DNA from 2 places in the Streptomyces sp. NBC_01077 genome. Region 2 is predicted to be linked to the other one. Evidence: riboswitches for the same ligand, from Rfam matches in the RefSeq annotation. Region 2 holds a riboswitch; the other holds the start of a gene.
The links. A riboswitch is a leader RNA that binds a small molecule or an ion and turns the genes downstream of it on or off. The one in region 2 is predicted to bind S-adenosylmethionine.
Positions count from the first base shown of each region.

Region 1: linked by a shared signal. The riboswitch ahead of OG462_RS13875 (aminotransferase class V-fold PLP-dependent enzyme) and the one ahead of thrC (threonine synthase) in region 2 are both predicted to bind S-adenosylmethionine.

Region 1 covers NZ_CP108669.1:3,105,550-3,115,423, reverse strand. Annotated here, with positions in the region: gene OG462_RS13890 (Rieske 2Fe-2S domain-containing protein) at 1-277, shown strand, start outside; gene OG462_RS13885 (cytochrome bc complex cytochrome b subunit) at 274-1,896, shown strand; gene trpD (anthranilate phosphoribosyltransferase) at 2,029-3,093, shown strand; SAM riboswitch class IV at 3,176-3,292, shown strand; gene OG462_RS13875 (aminotransferase class V-fold PLP-dependent enzyme) at 3,529-4,956, shown strand; gene OG462_RS13870 (Lrp/AsnC family transcriptional regulator) at 5,028-5,309, opposite strand; gene OG462_RS13865 (rhomboid family intramembrane serine protease) at 5,306-6,040, opposite strand; gene OG462_RS13860 (hypothetical protein) at 6,199-6,441, shown strand; gene OG462_RS13855 (NYN domain-containing protein) at 6,475-7,839, shown strand; gene OG462_RS13850 (NlpC/P60 family protein) at 8,097-9,146, shown strand; gene OG462_RS13845 (NlpC/P60 family protein) at 9,347-9,874, shown strand, end outside.
Region 2 covers NZ_CP108669.1:5,393,802-5,403,675, reverse strand. Annotated here, with positions in the region: gene groL (chaperonin GroEL) at 1-345, opposite strand, end outside; gene OG462_RS24475 (cold-shock protein) at 678-881, opposite strand; gene OG462_RS24470 (MoaD/ThiS family protein) at 1,340-1,618, opposite strand; gene thrC (threonine synthase) at 1,682-2,992, opposite strand; SAM riboswitch class I at 2,986-3,181, opposite strand; gene OG462_RS24460 (glucosyl-3-phosphoglycerate synthase) at 3,342-4,310, shown strand; gene OG462_RS24455 (hypothetical protein) at 4,349-6,169, shown strand; gene OG462_RS24450 (trehalose-6-phosphate synthase) at 6,269-7,708, shown strand; gene OG462_RS24445 (winged helix-turn-helix transcriptional regulator) at 7,705-8,052, opposite strand; gene OG462_RS24440 (NAD(P)-dependent oxidoreductase) at 8,152-9,042, shown strand; gene otsB (trehalose-phosphatase) at 9,068-9,874, opposite strand, start outside.

The DNA.
Region 1 (9,874 bases), 2.3 Mb from region 2:
GCGCGAGCTCGAGTGGTCGCACGACGGCATCGTCGCCTTCTCGAAGATCTGCACCCACGTGGGCTGCCCGATCTCCCTGTACGAGCAGCAGACGCACCACGTCCTCTGCCCGTGCCACCAGTCCACCTTCGACCTCTCCGACGGCGCCCGCGTCATCTTCGGCCCGGCCGGTCACGCCCTCCCGCAGCTGCGGATCGGCGTGAACGACAAGGGCTTCCTGGAGGCGCTCGGCGACTTCGACGAGCCCGTCGGTCCTGCCTTCTGGGAGCGCGGATGAGCACCGTGACCGATTCGAAGAAAGCACCCGCCGGTGAGCGGGTCGCCGACTGGGCCGACGGACGCCTGGGGATCTACACGCTGGCCAAGGCCAACATGCGGAAGATCTTCCCGGACCACTGGTCCTTCATGCTGGGCGAGATCTGCCTCTACAGCTTCCTCATCATCATCCTGACGGGCGTCTATCTGACGTTGTTCTTCCACCCGTCGATGAACGAGGTGGAGTACGTCGGACCGTACGTCCCGCTCCAGGGACAGCTGATGTCCGAGGCGTTCAACTCGACCATGCACATCTCGTTCGAGGTGCGCGGTGGTCTGCTCATCCGGCAGATCCACCACTGGGCGGCGCTGATCTTCCTCGCCGGCATGTTCGTGCACATGATGCGCGTGTTCTTCACGGGCGCGTTCCGCAAGCCGCGTGAGATCAACTGGCTGTTCGGCTTCCTGCTGTTCTTCCTGGGCATGTTCACCGGCTTCACCGGTTACTCGCTCCCGGACGACCTGCTCTCCGGCACCGGTGTCCGCTTCATGCAGGGCGCGATCCTGTCCGTGCCGGTCGTCGGCACGTACCTGTCGATGTTCCTGTTCGGCGGGGAGTTCCCCGGCGGCGACTTCGTGGCCCGGTTCTACTCGGCCCACGTCCTGCTGCTGCCCGGCATCATGCTCGGCCTCGTGGTGGCCCACCTCATCCTGGTGTTCTTCCACAAGCACACGCAGTTCGAGGGCCCCGGCCGTACGAACAAGAACGTCGTGGGCATGCCGCTGCTGCCGGTCTACATGGCCAAGGCCGGAGGCTTCTTCTTCCTGGTCTTCGGTGTCATCGCGGTCATCGCGGCGATCGCCTCGATCAACCCGATCTGGGCCATCGGCCCGTACCGTCCGGACCAGGTGTCCACCGGCGCCCAGCCCGACTGGTACATGGGCTTCGCCGAGGGTCTGATCCGTGTCATGCCGGGCTGGGAGATCAACCTCTGGGGCCACACGCTGGTCCTGGGCGTGATGATCCCGCTGGCGATCTTCCCGGCGGTCCTGGCCGCGATCGCGGTCTACCCGTTCATCGAGTCCTGGATCACCGGCGACAAGCGCGAGCACCACATCGCGCAGCGTCCGCGCAACGCTCCGACGCGCACCGCCTTCGGTGTCGCCTGGATCACCGCGTACATGATCATGCTCGTGGGTGGTGGAAACGACCTCTGGGCGACCCACTTCCACCTGTCGCTCAACTCGATCACCTGGTTCGTGCGGATCTTCTTCTTCCTCGGCCCGGTCATCGCGTTCATCGCGACCAAGCGGATCTGCCTCGGCCTCCAGCGCCGCGACAAGGACAAGGTGCTGCACGGACGCGAGTCCGGCATCATCAAGCGCCTGCCGCACGGTGAGTTCGTCGAGATCCACGAGCCGCTCAGCCAGGGCGAGAGGCACCGCCTCACCGCGCACGAGCAGTACGACGCGGCGGAGCTTCCGCCGGCCGTCGACGAGAACGGCGTGGAGCGCAAGGTCGGGCGCATGGAGAAGCTCCGGGTCAAGCTCAACAAGGGCTACTACGGCGACGACAGCCAGATCGCCAAGCCCACGGCAGAGGAGTACAAGGAGATCCAGAGCGGCCACGGCCACCACTGATCACCTCGCACCTCTGACTTACGACAAGTCGCCACGGCGAGAGCCCCGTCCATTCGATGGACGGGGCTCTTTGCCGTCCCCGCGGGTCGATAGGGTGGAGCCCTAGCCGTTACGGACTCACCAGGAGCTGCCATGAGCGCTGCGACCCCCGCTGGAGGACCTACGTCGGCGGGCCGCTCCTGGCCCGTCCTGCTGAACGGGCTGCTCGACGGCAGGGACCTGTCCGCCGACGACACGGCCTGGGCGATGGACCTGATCATGAGCGGCGAGGCGACCGACGCACAGATCGCCGGATTCATGGTGGCGCTCCGCGCCAAGGGCGAGACCGTTCAGGAGATCACCGGTCTCGTACGGACCATGTACGAGCACGCCAACGTGATCGAGGTACCGGGCCCCGCCGTCGACATCGTCGGCACCGGCGGCGACGGCGCCAAGACGGTGAACATCTCCACGATGGCGTCGATCGTGGTCGCCGGAACGGGCGCGAAGGTCGTCAAGCACGGCAACCGCGCCGCGTCCTCCGCCTCCGGCTCCTCCGACGTCCTGGAGAAGCTCGGCATCAACCTGAACCTGACCCCGCAGCGGGTCGTCGAGGTCGCCGAGGAAGCCGGCATCACCATCTGCTTCGCGGTGAAGTTCCACCCTTCGCTGCGGCACGTCGCCGCCGCGCGCGGTCAGCTGGGCATCCGTACGACCTTCAACGTCCTCGGTCCGCTGACCAACCCGGCCAAGGTACGGGCCCAGGCCGTCGGGGTCGCCGACCCGCGCATGGCGCCGATCGTGGCCGGGGTCCTCGCCGAGCGCGGAAACTCCGCCCTGGTCTTCCGCGGCGACGACGGACTCGACGAGCTGACGACCACCACGACCTCCCGGGTGTGGGTGGTCCGGGACGGGGGCGTCACCGAGGAGCGCTTCGACCCGCGGGACGTCGGTATCGACCTCGTCCCCCTGGAGGCCCTGCGCGGCGCCGACGCCTCGTACAACGCCGACGTGGCCCGCCGGCTGCTCGCGGGCGAGACCGGTCCGGTACGGGACGCGGTGCTGCTCAACGCGGCCGCGGCGCTCACCGCCCTGGAGCCCGGCACCGGCACCCTGGCGGAGCGGCTGAGCGCGGGCATCGCGAAGGCCGCCGAGTCGATCGACTCCGGCGCGGCCCTCCGGTCCCTCGAGCGCTGGATCGCCGCCAGCAACGCGTAGCGATCGTCCCGACGTGTGACCCCGGTCCAGCATGCGGACCGGGGTCTTGTGCTTCGTCGATCATGTGGCAGGATGCTCTACAGGTCACGAGTGACAGCGTTTTGGCCCCGGCTTGCTGTCCGGCAACCCTCCGTCCGTGGCGGGGTGCCCCGGGTGATGACCAGGCCGTAGGCAGCGAGGTCTACGGCAAGCGCGGACCCCTCGAACACCAGGGGTCCTGGTCTCTCGAGGAGCTTTTTCCGTGAGCAAGCGAATGCGATAGGGCGAATACGCCCCTTCTTCACCCTCGGATCATCGGATCAGGGTCACTTCCGCGTACCCGCGTGTACTGCCGTGCCCTCCCATGTCCTCCGAGGCCTCACCCGTACCCCGCCGTGTCCGGCCGCGTACGGGATCACCGAAGCCATTCAGCACCGCCCGCCGGGAGATACCGCCATGTCCGCACGCCCTGACGCCGCCATCGCCGTCGCCGAGTCCGCCGCCGTCGTGACCGCGACCGCCGAGACCGCCGCCGAGTCCGCCGACCCCTGCTGCGCCGCCCCGCTGCCCGTCCTCGGCCGGGACGTCACCGTCCCGCTCGTCACCGGCGGCGAGGTGACCTACGCGGCGCTCGACTACGCGGCCAGCGCCCCGGCCCTCCAGCGGGTGTGGGACGACGTCGCCGCCTACGCCCCCTACTACGGCAGCGTCCACCGCGGCGCCGGGTACCTCTCCCAGCTCTCCACCGACCTCTTCGAGAACAGCCGCGCCACCGTCGCCGAGTTCCTCGACTGCCGCCCCGGCGACCAGGTCGTCTTCACCCGCTCCACCACCGACTCGCTCAACCTGCTCGCCGCCACCATCCCGGCCGGCTGCGAGGTCTTCGTCTTCGAGACCGAGCACCACGCCTCGCTCCTCCCGTGGCGCGACGCCCGCGTCACCTACCTCAACGCGCCGCGCACCCCGGAGCAGGCCGTCGCCACCCTGGAGCGCGCCCTCGCCGACCGCGACCCCTACGGTCCCGCCCTGGTCTGCGTCACCGGCGCCTCGAACGTCACCGGTGAGCTGTGGCCGGTGAAGGAGCTCGCCGCCGCCGCGCACGCCCACGGTGCCCGGATCGTGCTCGACGCCGCCCAGCTCGCGCCCCACCACCCGGTCTCCGTCCAGGACCTCGACGTGGACTGGATCGCCTTCTCCGGGCACAAGCTGTACGCGCCCTTCGGCTCCGGCGTCCTCGCGGGCCGCGCCGACTGGCTCCAGGACTCCGAGCCCTACCTCGCGGGCGGCGGCGCCTCCCGCAAGGTGGCGCGTCGGGCCGACGGCGGTGTGGACGTGGAGTGGCACACCACCGCGGCCCGGCACGAGGCCGGCTCCCCGAACGTCATCGGCGTGTACTCCATCGCCTCCGCCTGCAAGGCGCTGACCGAGGCCGGCTTCGACCAGCTGGTCGCCCGTGAGCAGCACCTGATCGACACGGTGCGCGCCGGCCTCGCCGAGGTGCCCGAGGTCAAGGTGCTGTCGCTGTTCGGCGACGACGCCCCCCGCGTCGGCGTCATCTCCTTCGTCGTGGAGGGCTGGAACAGCTCCCACTTCGCCGCCGCGCTCTCCGCCGAGTACGGCATCGGCGTCCGCGACGGTCTCTTCTGCGCCCACCCGCTGGTCCGCACGCTGCTCGGCAGCGACCCGCAGGACCCGGGCGAGTGCGGCGCCCCCGAGGCGGCGCCCGGTGAGCGCTCCCTGAACGCCATCCGGGTGAGCTTCGGCGCCGGTACGCCGGACGAGCACGTGGAGCGGTTCGTCGGCGCCGTGAAGGAGCTCGTCCGGGACGGCGCCCAGTGGAAGTACCGTACCGAGGACGGCCGCTGCGTCCCCGACCGCGGCTGAGCACTCACTCGTACGGGTGAAGGGGGCCTCCCGAGCGGGAGGCCCCCTTCACTCTTGCCGTGTACGAGGTCTCAGGACTCCAGACCGATGGCGAAGGCCGCCTCCAGATCGTGCTGGGAGTACGTACGGAAGGCGACATGCGTGTCCGTGGCCTCGACGCCCGGGATCTTGCTGATGCTGCCGGGGATCACGTCCGCCAGGTCGTCGTGACGGGGCACGCGGACCATGGCGATGAGGTCGTAGGTGCCGGTCACCGAGAAGACCTCGCTGACGCTGTCGAGCGCGGCGATCGCCTCGGCGATCTCGGGGATGCGGTCCACGCTGGTCTTGATGAGCACGATCGCGGTGATCACGGCTGGCTTTCTCCCTCGGTCGCCGCGGCTTGGGCTTTCACTCTATCCCCACCCCGGTAGCGCCCCCAGGCGTAGAGGAAGCCGACGGAGAAGCCCACCACATGGGCCAGATAGGCGACGCCGGGACCGGCGCCCGCCGCCCGCGCGGCCAGCCACTGCAGCACGAACCAGAAGATCAGCACGATCCAGGCGGGGAAGCGCAGCGGCAGAAAGAAGAGGAAGGGGAAGAGACTGGTGACCCGGGAGCGCGGGAAGAGGAAGAGAAAGGCCCCGAGCACCCCGGAGATCGCCCCGGACGCCCCGACCAGGGTCTGCTCACTGTTCGCGTGGGCCACCGCGTACCCGAGCAGCGCGAGGTAGCCCGTGCCCAGGTAGAAGAGGGCGAACTCGACGGGACCCATGCGCTCCTCGGCCATCGCCCCGAAGACGTACAGGAACAGCATGTTTCCCAGCAGGTGGAGCCAGCTGCCGTGGACGAAGAGCGCGGTGAACGGGGTGAGCAGGGCGCGGGGCTCGCCGCTCATCAGCTCGGCGGGGACGACGCCCCAGCGACGGAAGTACGCGCCCTGCGCCGCGAGGAGTTCGTCCCCGACGCCGTACGCCGGGTTGAGTCCGGAGACCGGGCCGATCACGAAGAGCAGACAGCAGGCGGCGATCAGTCCGTACGTCACCGTGGGTCCACCGCGGGCGCCCCGCCAGGCTCCGAGGGCCGACCCTCGCCAGTCGATCATGGACAGATCATCGCGTACCGGGGCCGAACTGGACAGAGTGCCTCGCCGTGCCCCCGCGTACCGGTGAGGCCGTAGGGTAACGGGCAGTACGACCGCAGTTCGACGGCGCACCGCGGCTCCCGCACCTGGTACCACGCAACAGGAAGAAGGACGGCACGATGACGACGGTTCCCCTGCCGACCGCCGACACCCGGTGGCGCTGCACGCTCTGTGGCAACCTGACCCGCTTCGACGTGACGCGCTCCTCCAAGGTCGTCGAGTACGTCCATCTGGACCTCGCGGGAGACCCGACGGTCGAGGAGCGGCAGGTGGTCAGTGAGACCATCGAGTCGGTCCGCTGCCGCTGGTGCAACGCGGTGGACCAGATCGAACTGGTGGACAGGCCGGGCGCCGCTTCCTGAGGGACGGCGCGGACGACATAGGGGTGACGGATCGTGGAGCAGCCCGCGCACGGTGGAGAGCCGACCGGCGCGGCAGGTGACGCTGCCGAGGCGCTCGACCACCCACTGCCGGAGGGCGTACGGCGGCGGGTCGTCGCGCTGGTCGCCGACGCCTTCGGCGGGCTGACCGTCGCGGAGCTGCCCGCGCCCCTGAGGCAGTACGCCCGGTTCACCGCGACCCGGCGGGCCAAGTTCGCCGGCAACGCGATGGCGGCCGCCCTGGAGAGCGACCCGCTGTTCCGGCAGCGGATCGGCGAACGGTTCAAGCAGGGCCAGCCCGAACTGGCCGGAGCCGTCGAGACCGGCATCCCGCCCGCCGCCGCCGACCCCGTCGACGTGGCGGCGGCCGCCTATGTGCTGCGCCCGCCCGGCTGGGTCAAGCTCGTGGCCGCCGCGGGCGAGGAGGCCCAGCGCGTCGACGCCGAGCGGGCCGACGAGGCGGGCCGGCGCGAGCTGGAGCGGCTGCGCGAGGAACTCGCCGTCGCCCGGGACCGCTCGCGCGGCGAGACCGAGCAGCTGCGCCACGACCTCGAAGCGGCCCGGAAGGAAGCGGAATCGCTTCACCGCAAGCTGCGCAGCGCCCAGAGCGACGTCAAGCGCGGCGAGGCCGCGCTGCGCCGGGTCCAGGGCGAGATCGATGTCGCCAAGGCGGAGGCGGCGGCCCAGGTGTCGTCCGCCGAGAGCGAGAGCCGTCGGCTCAAGGCCCGGCTCGGCGAGGTCGAGGCCGCCCTGGAGGCGAGCCGCAGGACCGCCCGCGAGGGGCGTTCGGTGGAGGACATGCGGCTGCGGCTGCTGCTGGACACCGTCCTCGACGCCGCCCAGGGGCTGCGCCGTGAACTCGCGCTGCCCCCCGTGTCGGTGCACCCGGCGGACACCGTGGACGCGGTGGAGCCGGGGCGGATGTCCCCGAAGGACATCGCGGCGCGGGCGCTCTCCGAGACCGACCCGGCGCTGCTCGACCAGCTTCTCGCACTGCCGCAGGCCCATCTCGTCGTCGACGGCTACAACGTCACCAAGACCGGCTATCCCACGATGCCGTTGGAGAAGCAGCGGCTGCGGCTGCTCGGCAGCCTGTCGGCCCTCGCGGCCCGCTCGGGCGCCGAGGTCACCTGTGTCTTCGACGGGGCGGAGCTGGCGGCCCCGGTGCTCCTCGCGCCGCCGCGCGGGGTGCGGGTGCTGTTCTCCAAGCCCGGCGTGACGGCCGACGAGTTGATCCGTCAGCTGGTACGGGCGGAGCCGCCCGGTCGGCCTGTCGTGGTGGTCTCCACCGACCGTGAGGTGGCTGACGGGGTGGCGAAGGCGGGTGCGCGCCCGGTGGCGTCCGCCTTGTTGCTGAAGCGGCTTTCGCGGCTCTCGTGACGCATCGCAACTCCTGGGTCTTATGCCCGAATTCTGGAGGGCAGACCGTCAAGTGCCCATCACTGCCCGTGCGGTGTGTGTAAATTAAGTGGTCCGTGAGCGATATTTTTGCCAGTGGGATTTGAACTGATCACAACTTGGTCACTAGGGTCGGGCATCGAACCTTCGCGCGGTTGATCACCCATCCGGGGTGGCGGCGGAGGAACCGCCTGCCCCTTACCGGTTGGGCGGCTCTGAGGAAGAAGGAGCTCGCCTTCGTGGCGTCCCACCGTCGACCCAAGCAGCCGAGCCGCATGCGCGTGACCGTGCTCACCGCGACCGCGGCAGCAGCCGTCGCTCTCACCGCCCAGACCGGTGCCCAGGCGGCCCCCGCCAAGCCCTCGATCGACGAGGTCAAGTCGAAGGTCGACAAGCTGCACCACGAGGCCGAAGAGGCCATCGAGCAGTACAACCAGGCCGAGGAGCGCCGCGGGAAGCTGCAGGAGGAGGTCGGCAACCTCCAGGACAAGGTGGCCCGCGGGCAGCAGGAGCTCAACACCCTGCGCGACCAGATCGGTTCGGTGGCCAGCGCCCAGTACCGCTCCGGCGGCATCGACCCGGCGCTCCAGCTCTTCCTCTCGGCGGACCCGGACACGTACCTCGACAAGGCGTCCGCGATCGACCAGCTGAGTGCCCAGCAGGCCGACGTCCTCACCTCGATCCAGTCGAAGCAGCGCAGCCTCGCGCAGCAGCGCGCCGAGGCCACGACGAAGCTCGCCGACCTCGAGGACGTCCGCAAGGCCCTCGGTGCCAAGAAGAAGAGCTACCAGGGCAAGCTGGCCGACGCGAAGAAGCTCCTCAACACCCTCACGGCGGCCCAGCAGGCCAAGCTGGAGCAGGAGGAGCGGGCGAAGGAGCAGCGGGCCAGCCGCGCCGCCGGCGAGCGCCTCGACCTCGGCAACGAGGCCCCCGCGTCCGGCTTCGGCGCCGCCGCGCTCAGCGCCGCCGCCACCCGGGTCGGCATGCCGTACGACCCCGGAGCGGAGGGCCCCGGCTCGTTCGACTGCTCGGGTCTGACCCAGTGGTCCTACGGCAAGGCCGGTGTCAACCTCACGCGCACCACGTACACCCAGCAGAACGACGGCACGAAGATCGGCCGCAGCCAGCTCAAGCCGGGCGACCTGGTCTTCTTCAACGGCCTGTCGCACGTGGGCCTGTACGCGGGCAACAACACGATCCTGCACGCCCCCAAGCCGGGCGCCTACGTCCGCTACGAGTCCATGGACTACATGGGCACGTTCCAGTTCGGCGTCCGGATCGGCGGCTGACCCGCCCCGACGCGACCCGCGCCGCCATGCCGCCCAATCGGGTGGTTCGGCGCGACGCAAGCTGACCTGACGCCCCGCCGGTGACCTGTGATCTCCGGCGGGGCGTCACTTTGTGTGCCCGGCGGCTTCGTTGGACGCGGAGTGATCAGCGGCTACTGTCTGCCGCGCCAGTCTGCGTCGAGCCGAACGGAGCGCGATTCGTGGCGTCCCACCGCCGACCCGCCAGGGTCACCGTCCTCACCGCCGCCGCGGCCACCGCGGCGGCGTCCCTCGGGGCCGTCCCCGCGAGCGCCGACCCCGGGGCCGGACCCGCGGCCACCCGTGCCACGGTCGACCGTCTCTTCGAGGAGGCCGAGAAGGCCACGGAGGGCTACAACCGGGCGGACGAGAAGGCGGACGCGCTGCGCCGGACGGTCTCCCAGGCCCAGGACGGTCTCGCCCGGGGCCAGGAGCGCATCAACCGCATGCGGGGCGCGCTCGGTTCGGTCGCCGGCGCCCAGTACCGCTCCGGTGGCATCGACCCCGCCCTCGCCCTGCTGCTCTCCTCCGACCCGGACACCTACCTCGACCGGGCCTCCGCGCTCGACCGGGTCACGGCCCGGCAGGGCGCCGCGCTCGGCGAACTCCAGCGGGAGCAGCGCCGGCTGAACCAGAAGCGGTCCGAGGCCCGTACGGCCCTGGTCGAGCTGGAGCGCAGCCGGGCCGAGGTCGCCCGCCACAAGCGCGTC
Region 2 (9,874 bases):
GAGGGCCATCGGGTTGGCACCGGCGGCCACGTTGCGCAGGCCCTCGCGGACGAGCGCCTGGGCGAGAACGGTGGCGGTGGTCGTACCGTCGCCGGCGACGTCGTCCGTCTTCTTGGCGACTTCCTTGACCAGCTCGGCGCCGATCTTCTCGTACGGGTCCTCGAGCTCGATCTCCTTGGCGATGGAGACACCATCGTTGGTGATCGTGGGGGCGCCCCACTTCTTCTCGAGGACGACGTTGCGACCCTTGGGGCCGAGGGTGACCTTGACGGCGTCAGCGAGCTGGTTCATGCCGCGCTCGAGACCGCGCCGGGCCTCCTCGTCGAACGCGATGATCTTGGCCATGTGAAGTGGTCCTCCCGGACATGGGGTGGATAACGCTCCAGGACCGCGCCGACGCCCGCGACGGACGGCCTCCGCAGCTCCGCGTGGTTCCTTGCCCCACCCGGCCGGCGGCCTCGTCTGCCCGATCCTCGTAGCACTCTCACCTTCCGAGTGCTAACGCCAATGATTAGCACTCGCCCTAGGAGAGTGCAAGCGACTCTCAGGTTTCGGGCCCTCTCCCGGCGCCCCTCCCGGGGGGTCCGGGGCGGGTCCGGGAACGCACGAGGGGCCCGCATCCCCTCAGGGATGCGGGCCCCTCGACGGCGCTGCGTCGGTGGCCGATCGCGCCGCGCTCAGACGGCGAGCTTGACCATGTCCGCCTGCGGACCCTTCTGGCCCTGCGAGATCTCGAACTCGACTCGCTGTCCCTCTTCGAGGCTGCGGTAGCCATCCATCTGGATCGCGCTGTAGTGGACGAAAACATCCGCACCACCGTCGACCGCGATGAAGCCGTAGCCCTTCTCCGCGTTGAACCACTTGACGGTGCCCTGAGCCATGCCTAACTCCCCTATTACTGGCCCTTGCGCGGGACCCGCACTTCGCGGACCCGGGTCAGACCCTCGCCGGAACGCGTCGACCGCGGCTGAATGTATCTGCCCAACTGCCCTCTGCAACAGGTCAATCGAGCGAGAATTCTGGGCGCCGTGGAAAGGCGAATTGGGGAGAATCCCTTGAATTACGGGGCAAGTCGGGCCCGGCAAAGCGTGCAGAAGGTACACAACGCACACGCACTTTGGCTGCTTCTTGTCGTGCGGGGACGCATTCTCATATGCGTCCGGCATGAGCAGCGGAGGGGACTTCCCCAACTCTACCGCGCTCAACCATACAGAATTGCCCCTTCCGCTTTATGGCGCGGAAGGGGCAATTCAAGAAAGACAGGACAAGCGGCGAGCCGAGCGGGGCTCGCCGGAGCGGCTCGGCAGAGCGGCTCGGCGGAGCAGGTCCGCAGTACGGCTCAGCAGCCGCCGGCGACGGCCGGGATGATCGAGACGCCGGCGCCGGCCGGGGTGGCCGTCTCCAGGCCCTGCTCGAAGCGCACGTCGTCGTCGTTCACGTAGACGTTGACGAAGCGGCGCAGCTTGCCCTGGTCGTCCAGGACGCGGGCGGAGATGCCGGTGTGGTTCTTCTCCAGGTCCGCGATGACCTCGGCGAGGGTCGTGCCCTCGGCCTGGACCTCGGACTGCCCGCCCGTGTAGGTGCGGAGGATGGTGGGGATGCGGACGTTCACGGCCATGTCTTCGAAACCTTTCAGTGGGCCAGGAAAGCGGGCCTCAGTGGGCCGGGGATGCGGACCGGCTCAGAGGGCCAGGCCGGCGTCGCGGAACGCGTCCAGGCTCGGGCGGATGGTGACGGTCGCCTGAGAGGTGTCGGCCACCGCGTCCAGGGTCTTGAGTCCGTCGCCGGTGTTGAGGACGACGGTGGTGAGGTTCGGGTCGATCAGACCGTTCTCGACGAGCTTCCTCGCGACGCCGACGGTCACGCCGCCCGCGGTCTCGGCGAAGATGCCCTCGGTCTGCGCGAGGAGCTTGATCGCGTCCACGACCTGCTCGTCGTCGACGTCCTCCACGGCGCCGCCGGTGCGGCGGGCGATGTCGAGGACGTACGGGCCGTCGGCCGGGTTGCCGATCGCGAGCGACTTGGCGATCGTGTTCGGCTTCTGCGGGCGGACGACGTCGTGGCCGGCCTTGAAGGCCACCGACACCGGGGAGCAGCCCTCGGCCTGCGCGCCGAAGATCTTGTACGGCCTGTCCTCGACGAGGCCCAGCTTGATGAGCTCCTGGAGACCCTTGTCGATCTTCGTGAGCTGGGAGCCGGAGGCGATCGGGATGACGAGCTGGTCGGGGATGACCCAGCCGAGCTGCTCGCAGATCTCGTACGCCAGCGTCTTGGAGCCCTCGCCGTAGTACGGGCGGAGGTTGACGTTGACGAAGCCCCAGCCCTCGCCCAGCGGGTCGCCGATGAGCTCGGAGCAGAAGCGGTTGACGTCGTCGTAGTTGCCCTCGATGGCGACGAGGTCACCGCCGTAGACACCGGCCATGACGACCTTGCCCTGCTCCAGGTCGTGCGGGATGAACACGCAGGAGCGGAAGCCGGCGCGGGCGGCGGCGGCGCCGACGGCGCCGGCCAGGTTGCCGGTGGAGGAGCAGGAGAGGGTGGTGAACCCGAAGGCGCGGGCGGCCTCGATGGCCTGGGCGACCACCCGGTCCTTGAAGGAGTGGGTCGGGTTGCCGGAGTCGTCCTTGACGAAGAGCTTGCCGGGGGCGACGCCGATCTCGCGGGCGAGGTTGTCGGCCTGGACGAGCTTGGTCCAGCCCGGGTTCAGGTTCGGCTTGTCGGCGACGTCGGCGGGGACGGGCAGCAGGGGGGCGTAGCGCCAGATGTTGGCGGGGCCGGCCTCGATCTGCTTGCGCAGTGCCTCGGGGTCACCGGTGGGGAGGTCGTACGCGACTTCGAGCGGTCCGAAACAGAGTTCGCAGGCGAAGATCGGACCAAGTGCGAAGACTTCACCGCATTCGCGACAGGAAAGCCCGGACGCGGGACCGAGGTCGACCGAAGTGGCGGGGGTAACAGTCTGTACAGCCATGGAGGCGAGGCCCTTTCTCCTCATCTTTCCCATGACGAATTTTTCGCCATGAGACGGATTTGGCACCTTCCCTAGTCGGGAGCCTCGCGCAAAAAAGCTGTGCCCGTCAGGGCTCCACCAGGGGTGGTGGCCGGGAGACGGGTGGGCGAGTAACCGACTGGAGGGTTGCCGGGGCTTCAACGGGCCGTTTCCCTCTGCCCCTCTGGATGAGCGGTATTCGATTGTGAAGCGCGGTGAAGTTCCTTGCGGACTTCGTTCCTGCGCTCCGGCGCGGGCGGCACCCCGACGTGCATCGGGCATCCGCGTTGTTCAAGACTGTAACCGAAGGCCCGGACGCTTGGACCGGCCGTCCGAACCGCGAGATGGAGATCACGTGCTGGAAGAGGTGGAGCGCTGGCTGGACCGGCGGTCCTGGTCCGTGGCGGACCGGCCGCTGGAGCGAATCCTCGCCGCCAAGCGGAACACGAAGGTCAGCGTCGTCCTGCCCGCGCTGAACGAGGAGGCGACGGTAGGAGACATCGTCGCCGTGATCCGGCGCGAGCTGATGTCGGAGGCGGTGCCGCTCGTCGACGAGCTGGTGGTGATCGACTCGGGCTCCACGGACCGTACGGCGGAGGTGGCGGCGGCGGCCGGGGCGCGGGTGGTCGCGCGGGACGCGATACTCCCCCGGATACCGGCCGTGGCGGGCAAGGGCGAGGTCCTGTGGCGGTCACTGATGGTGACCACCGGGGACATCGTGTGCTTCATCGACGCGGATCTGCGGGACTTCTCCGCGGACTTCGTGTCGGGGATCGTCGGCCCGCTGCTCACCGATCCGGACGTCGACCTCGTGAAGGCGATGTACGACCGCCCGTTCGGCCCCGAGTTCAACGGGCTCGCCTCCGGCAAGACCCCTGGCCAGGGGGGTCGGGTGACGGAGCTGGTGGCGCGCCCGCTGCTGAATCTGCACTGGCCGCAGCTGGCCGGCTTCGTACAGCCGCTCGGCGGCGAGTACGCGGCGCGCCGCTCGCTGCTCGAACGGCTGCCGTTCCCGGTCGGTTACGGGGTGGAGCTGGGGCTGCTCGTGGACGCCCTGCACACGGTGGGTCTGGACGCGCTCGCACAGGTGGACGTGGGGGTGCGCAAGCACCGGCACCAGGACGGGCTCGCGCTGGGCCGGATGGCGGCGGCGATCTACCGGACGGCGCAGCTGCGGCTCTCGCGGGGTCATCTGGTGCGGCCGTGGTTGACGCAGTTCGAGCGGGGCGAGAAGGGCTTCGAGCCGCGGACGTACGCGGTGGACACGGAGGAGCGGCCGCCGATGGCCGAAATCGTGGAGTACGCGCGCCGCCGCGTGGCGTAACGCCCGATGATGATCCGCTTTGCCTACATTGCCCTTTTATGCGCTTCAGACAACATCACCTGGGCAGGGTGCTCGCGGCCGTCACGGCCGTCGGCCTGGCGGCGGGCTCGCTCGCGTTCACCGCGGGACCGGCCGCGGCGGACGTGGTCGAGCCCTTCGGCAAGCGGTACGACGAGTCGCTGTACGGCGACTTCACGACGATCGGCAACACGGTCATGGGCTGCCCGACCGCCCCCGCCGACCTGGCCGCCCGCTGTGCGACCGCGGCGAGCGGCCAGGGCTCGGACAACAACAACACCTTCGTGATGCAGCGGATCGACGCGGGCGGCACGGGGGGCGACTACGGCTCCAGCACCGGCCACGTGCAGATCCCGGCGGGCGCGGAGGTCGCGTACGCCCGGCTCTTCTGGGGCGGCAACGACGGCACGTACAAGGGTCCGAGCGGGGCGCGGCTGAAGCGCTGCGACATCTCCGGCGCGGATGTCGTGCCCTCGCCCGGCGACCCCACGACGACCGCCCCGGTGATCAGGATCGGCGCGGGGGCCGCGGCCCCGGTCTCGATCGACAGCATGGTCGCCGACCCGGCCGACACCAACGGCCCGCACTACTACACGGGCGAGTCGGACGTGACGGCCGCCTTCGCGGGCGTCTCGGGGACGGACGCGCAGGTCGCCGTCGGCAACGTCTGGGCGCCCAACGGCAAGGGCTGCGTGGCGGGTTGGTCCCTGACCGTCGTCCACAAGTTCCCCGGCCCCGACCCGGTCCGCGCCCCCGAACGGCGGAACGTGTACGTGTACGGCGGCCATGTCCTCCAGCGCTCGACCTCCCCCGCCACCACGATCACCGTGGACGGCTTCCACCGGAGCGGCGGCAAGGCGCGGGCCAGCGTCACCGCGTACGAGGGCGACTGGAACACCCCGGGTGACACCTTCCGCGTCGACGGCAAGAACGTCACCGAAGCCCACACGGGCAACACCAACAACTTCTTCATCAGCGAGGACGACGGTGCCGTCGCCCCCAAGATGAACAACAACCTGAGCATCGACGCGAAGGCCTTCGACATCCCCGAAGGCGCCATCCCGCAGGGCGCCACCTCGGCCGATCTGACGTTCGCCACCCGCGGCGACACCTACGTGCCGTCCGCGCTCGCCTTCTCCGTGCCGGTCCCCGACCTGGAGATCACCAAGACGGCGAGCCCGCGCACGGTGAAACCGGGCGACACGCTCACGTACACGATCACCGCGAAGAACGTCAGCACGCTCGACTACCCGAACGCCAAGTTCAGCGACGACCTGACCGGCAACCTCGACGACGCCGACTACAACGGCGACGTGAAGACGAACCTGGGCAGGGTGTCGTACGCGAAGCCGAAGATCGGTTTCGTGGGGAACATCCCCGCCGGGAAGACGGCGACCGTCACCTACTCGGTGAAGATCAAGGACCCGGTGACCGGCGACGGGAAGCTCCGCAACAGCGTCGAGGTGGAGACCCCGCGCTCCAACTGCGGCGACGGCAGCGAGGACCCGGCGTGCGGGGTGACCCCGCAGATCGAGAAGCCGAAGCCGACGCCCACACCGGTGGATCCGACGCCGACGCCGGTGGACCCCACCCCCACCCCCGTGGACCCGACCCCGACCCCCGTGGACCCCACACCGACACCCACCCCCACCGCTCCGGCGACGTCCGAGCCGGCCTCCCCGCCGCCCCCCGCCCCGGGACCGCACGGGAACGGCGGCGGCTCGATGGCCGAGACCGGCGGCAACGGTGAGCGACTGTGGCTGCTCGGCGCGCTCGGACTGGCGCTCGCGGCGACGGGTCTGGTGGCGAAGGCGGCGATGCGCGGCCGACGCGAGAACTGACCCCGGCACCCCCGTTCGCCCCGTTCACCCTCCGTGGCCGGATCTGCCCGTCTCGTATACGTACGTTTGAGCGTTTACGGGACGGGCTAGGTTCGCCCCATGGCATCTGTGCTTGTGGCATCCAACCGGGGCCCCGTCTCGTACGTACTCGGCGAGGACGGCGAGCTCGACGCCCGCAGGGGCGGCGGCGGCCTGGTCTCCGGGCTGAGCGCCGTCTCCTCGCAGGACAGCCTGTGGGTGTGCGCGGCACTCGGCGAGGGCGACCGGGAGGCCGTCCGGCGCGGGATCGGCGAACCGGGCGTACGGATGCTGGACATCGACCCCGAGGTGTACGCCGACGCGTACAACGGCATCGCGAACTCGGTGCTGTGGTTCCTCCACCACCACCTGTACGACATCCCGCGCGAGCCGGTCTTCGACGCGGAGTTCCGGCGCCGCTGGGAGTCCTACCGCGCCTACAACCGCGCCTTCGCCGAGACTCTGGCCGCCGAGGCGGACGAGGGCGCGGCCGTCCTCGTCCAGGACTACCACCTGGCACTGGTCCCCGGAATGCTCCGCGAACTCCGCCCCGACCTGCGGATCGGGCACTTCACCCACACGCCGTGGGTGTCGTCCGAGTACCTGCGGATGGTGCCGGACGACATCGTCGAAGAACTCCTGTGGGGCATGCTCGGCGCGGACGAGCTGGGCTTCCACACCTGGGGATGGGCGTCGGCCTTCATCGGCTGCTGCTCCCCGCGGGACGACTCGACCGGCGTGGCCCAGGGAGTCTGGCCGAGCGGCGACCCCTGGCGCGGGGTGGAGTGGCGCCGCCACGGCATCGGGAAGGGCCGCACCCGGGTCCGGGCGTACCCCCTGGGCGTGGACGGCGAGGAGCTGCGGGCCCTCGCGTACCGCCCGGAGGTGGACGAGCGGCTGGCCGGGCTCCGCGAGGAGGTCGGCGACCGGAAGACCATCGTCCGCGTCGACCGCACGGAGCTGTCGAAGAACATCCTGCGCGGCCTGCTCGCCTACCGGGAGCTGCTCACCGTCCACCCCGAGTGGCGCGACCGGGTGGTCCACCTGGCCTCGGCGTACCCCTCCCGGCAGGACCTGGCCTCGTACCGGGAGTACACCGCCTCGGTGACGGAACTGGCCGAGGAGATCAACACGGAGTTCGGCACGGCCGACTGGCAGCCGGTCATCGTCTCCGTGGAGGACGACTTCACCCGTTCCCTGGCCGCGTACCGCCTGGCCGACGTGGCCCTGGTGAACCCCGTGCGCGACGGCATGAACCTGGTCGCGAAGGAGATACCGGTGGTCTCCGAGGCGGGCTGCGCGCTCGTCCTGTCGACGGGCGCGGGCGCGTACCGGGAGCTGATGGACGACGCCCTCACGGTGAACCCCTTCGACGTCTCACAGACGGCCGACGCCCTCCACACGGCCCTGACGATGCCGGCGGCCGAACGCGCCGACCGCTCGAAGCGCCTCGCGGCGGCGGCAACGGCCCTGCCCCCACAGCGCTGGTTCCTGAACCAGCTGGAGGCGCTGGAGCGCTAGGAAGCGCCCCGCTCCCGCCGCTCGCGTCCCCAGGCCGCGAGCGGCTCCAGGGCCTCGTTGAGGCGGATGCCGTCCTTGGTGAGGCCGTACTCGACGCGGGGCGGGACCTCGTCGTACGAGACGCGGTCCACGATGCCGTCCGCCTCCATCTCCCGCAGGTGGGAGGCGAGGACCTTCTCCGTGATGCCCGGGACGAGTCTGCGCAGCTCCCCGAAGCGGTGGTGCGGCTGCTGGTGGAGCGCCCACAGGATGAGCACCTTCCACTTGCCGCCGATCACCTCCATCGAGGTGTCGATCCCGCAGACGTGCCCGTCCTCGGCTCCGGGCCGGTTCAGCGTCGCCATGTGCCCCCACCCTCCTGACCTGTTCGCTCACCCCAGGGTAACCACCCACTTCGAAGTGGGTACTTGAGCAGGTCAGAGCCCTGGAGCAGCCTTGCGGTCATGACAGCGAACCCGATTGAGAAGACCCCCGTCACCCTCCTCGGCCTCGGCGCGATGGGCACCGCCCTGGCCCGTACCTGGCTCGCCGCCGGCCACCCCCTCACCGTCTGGAACCGCACTCCTGCCCGCGCGTCCGGACTCGTCGGCGAGGGCGCGAAGCCCGCCGGCAGCGCCGCCGAGGCCGTCGCTGCGAGCACCCTGGTCGTCGTCTGCCTCCTCGACGACACCTCGGTGGGCGAGGCCCTCGCCGATGCCGACCTGACGGGGAAGGACCTCGTCAACCTCACCACCACGACCCCGGCCCAGGCCCGCGCCCGCGCCGAGTGGGCCCGCGAGCGCGGAGCCCGCTACCTGGACGGCGGGATCATGGCCGTACCGCCGATGATCGGCGTCCCGGAGGCCGGCGGGTACGTCTTCTACAGCGGCGCGAGCGAACTGTTCGCGCAGCACCGGGAGACCCTGGCCGTCCCCGCGGGCACCACGTACGTCGGCGAGGACGCGGGCCACGCGGCCCTGCACGACGTGGCCCTGCTCAGCGCCATGTACGGGATGTTCGCCGGGGTGCACCACGCCTTCGCCCTGATCCGGAAGGAGGACATCGACCCGGTCGCCTTCGCCCCGCTGCTCGTGGACTGGATCACGGCGATGGCCGGTCCGTCGATCACGCAGACCGGCCGGCAGCTGGCGAGCGGCACCCTCGCCGAGGACGTGGTCTCCAACCTGGCCATGCAGGTGGCGGGAGTGCCGACCTTCCTCGCCACGGCCGACGAGCAGGGCGTGAGCCCGGAGCTGATCAGCCCGTACTTCGAACTGATGCGCCGCCGTCTGGCCCTGGGCAGCGGCGAGGAGGGCCTCACGGGCGTGGTCGACCTGCTCGTCCGGGGGGAGTGAGGGGGGCAGGAACCCCGTACGGGGGTCAGGAACCCCGTACGGCCTCCGCGAGCGCGGCGAGGAACTCCACCACCCCCGGCGGGCCCGCCACCGCGAGGTCCCCGCGGTCGGCGAGCTCCGGGACCTCCGTGGAGCCGCTGCAGACCAGCAGGCCCGGGGTGCCGTCGGAGCGGAGCTTCTCGACGGCGGCGAAGGCGGGCAGGTCACCCAGGTCGTCGCCCGCGTACAGCACGGACCCGGCGCCCACCTCCTGTACGTACTCCGCGAGCGCGACGCCCTTGTCCATGCCGGGGGGCCGCAGCTCCAGGACCATGCGGCCGGGTTCCAGGACGAGGCCGTGGTGGGCGGCGAGGTCGCCCAGGGGGCCCTTGAGGGCCTCGAAGGCGGCCTCGGGGTCGAGGGCGCGGCGGGTGTGGACGGCGACCGCGCGCCCCTTCTCCTCGATCCAGACGCCCGGCCAGGCACCGGCCCGGTCGAGGAAGCCGGGGAGTTCGGCGCGGACGGAGGCCACGCCCGGGTGCGGGGCCGCGGCCCGGACGGTGCCGGTGACGGCGTCCCAGCGTTCGGCGCCGTAGTGGCCGAGGACGACGAGGTGCTCCAGGCCGGGGACACCGGCGAAGCCGCCGTACCGGACGGCGACCCCGGCGGGGCGGCCGGTCACGACGGCCACGGAGGCGACCTCGGGGGCGAGGGCGGCGAGCGCCTCGACGGCGCCGGGGTGGGCGCGGGCCCGTTCGGGGTCGGGGACGATCTCGGCGAGGGTGCCGTCGAAGTCGAGGGCGACGACGGCCTTCGCGGGCCGCGCGAGGAGCGCGGCCAGACCGTCGCGGCC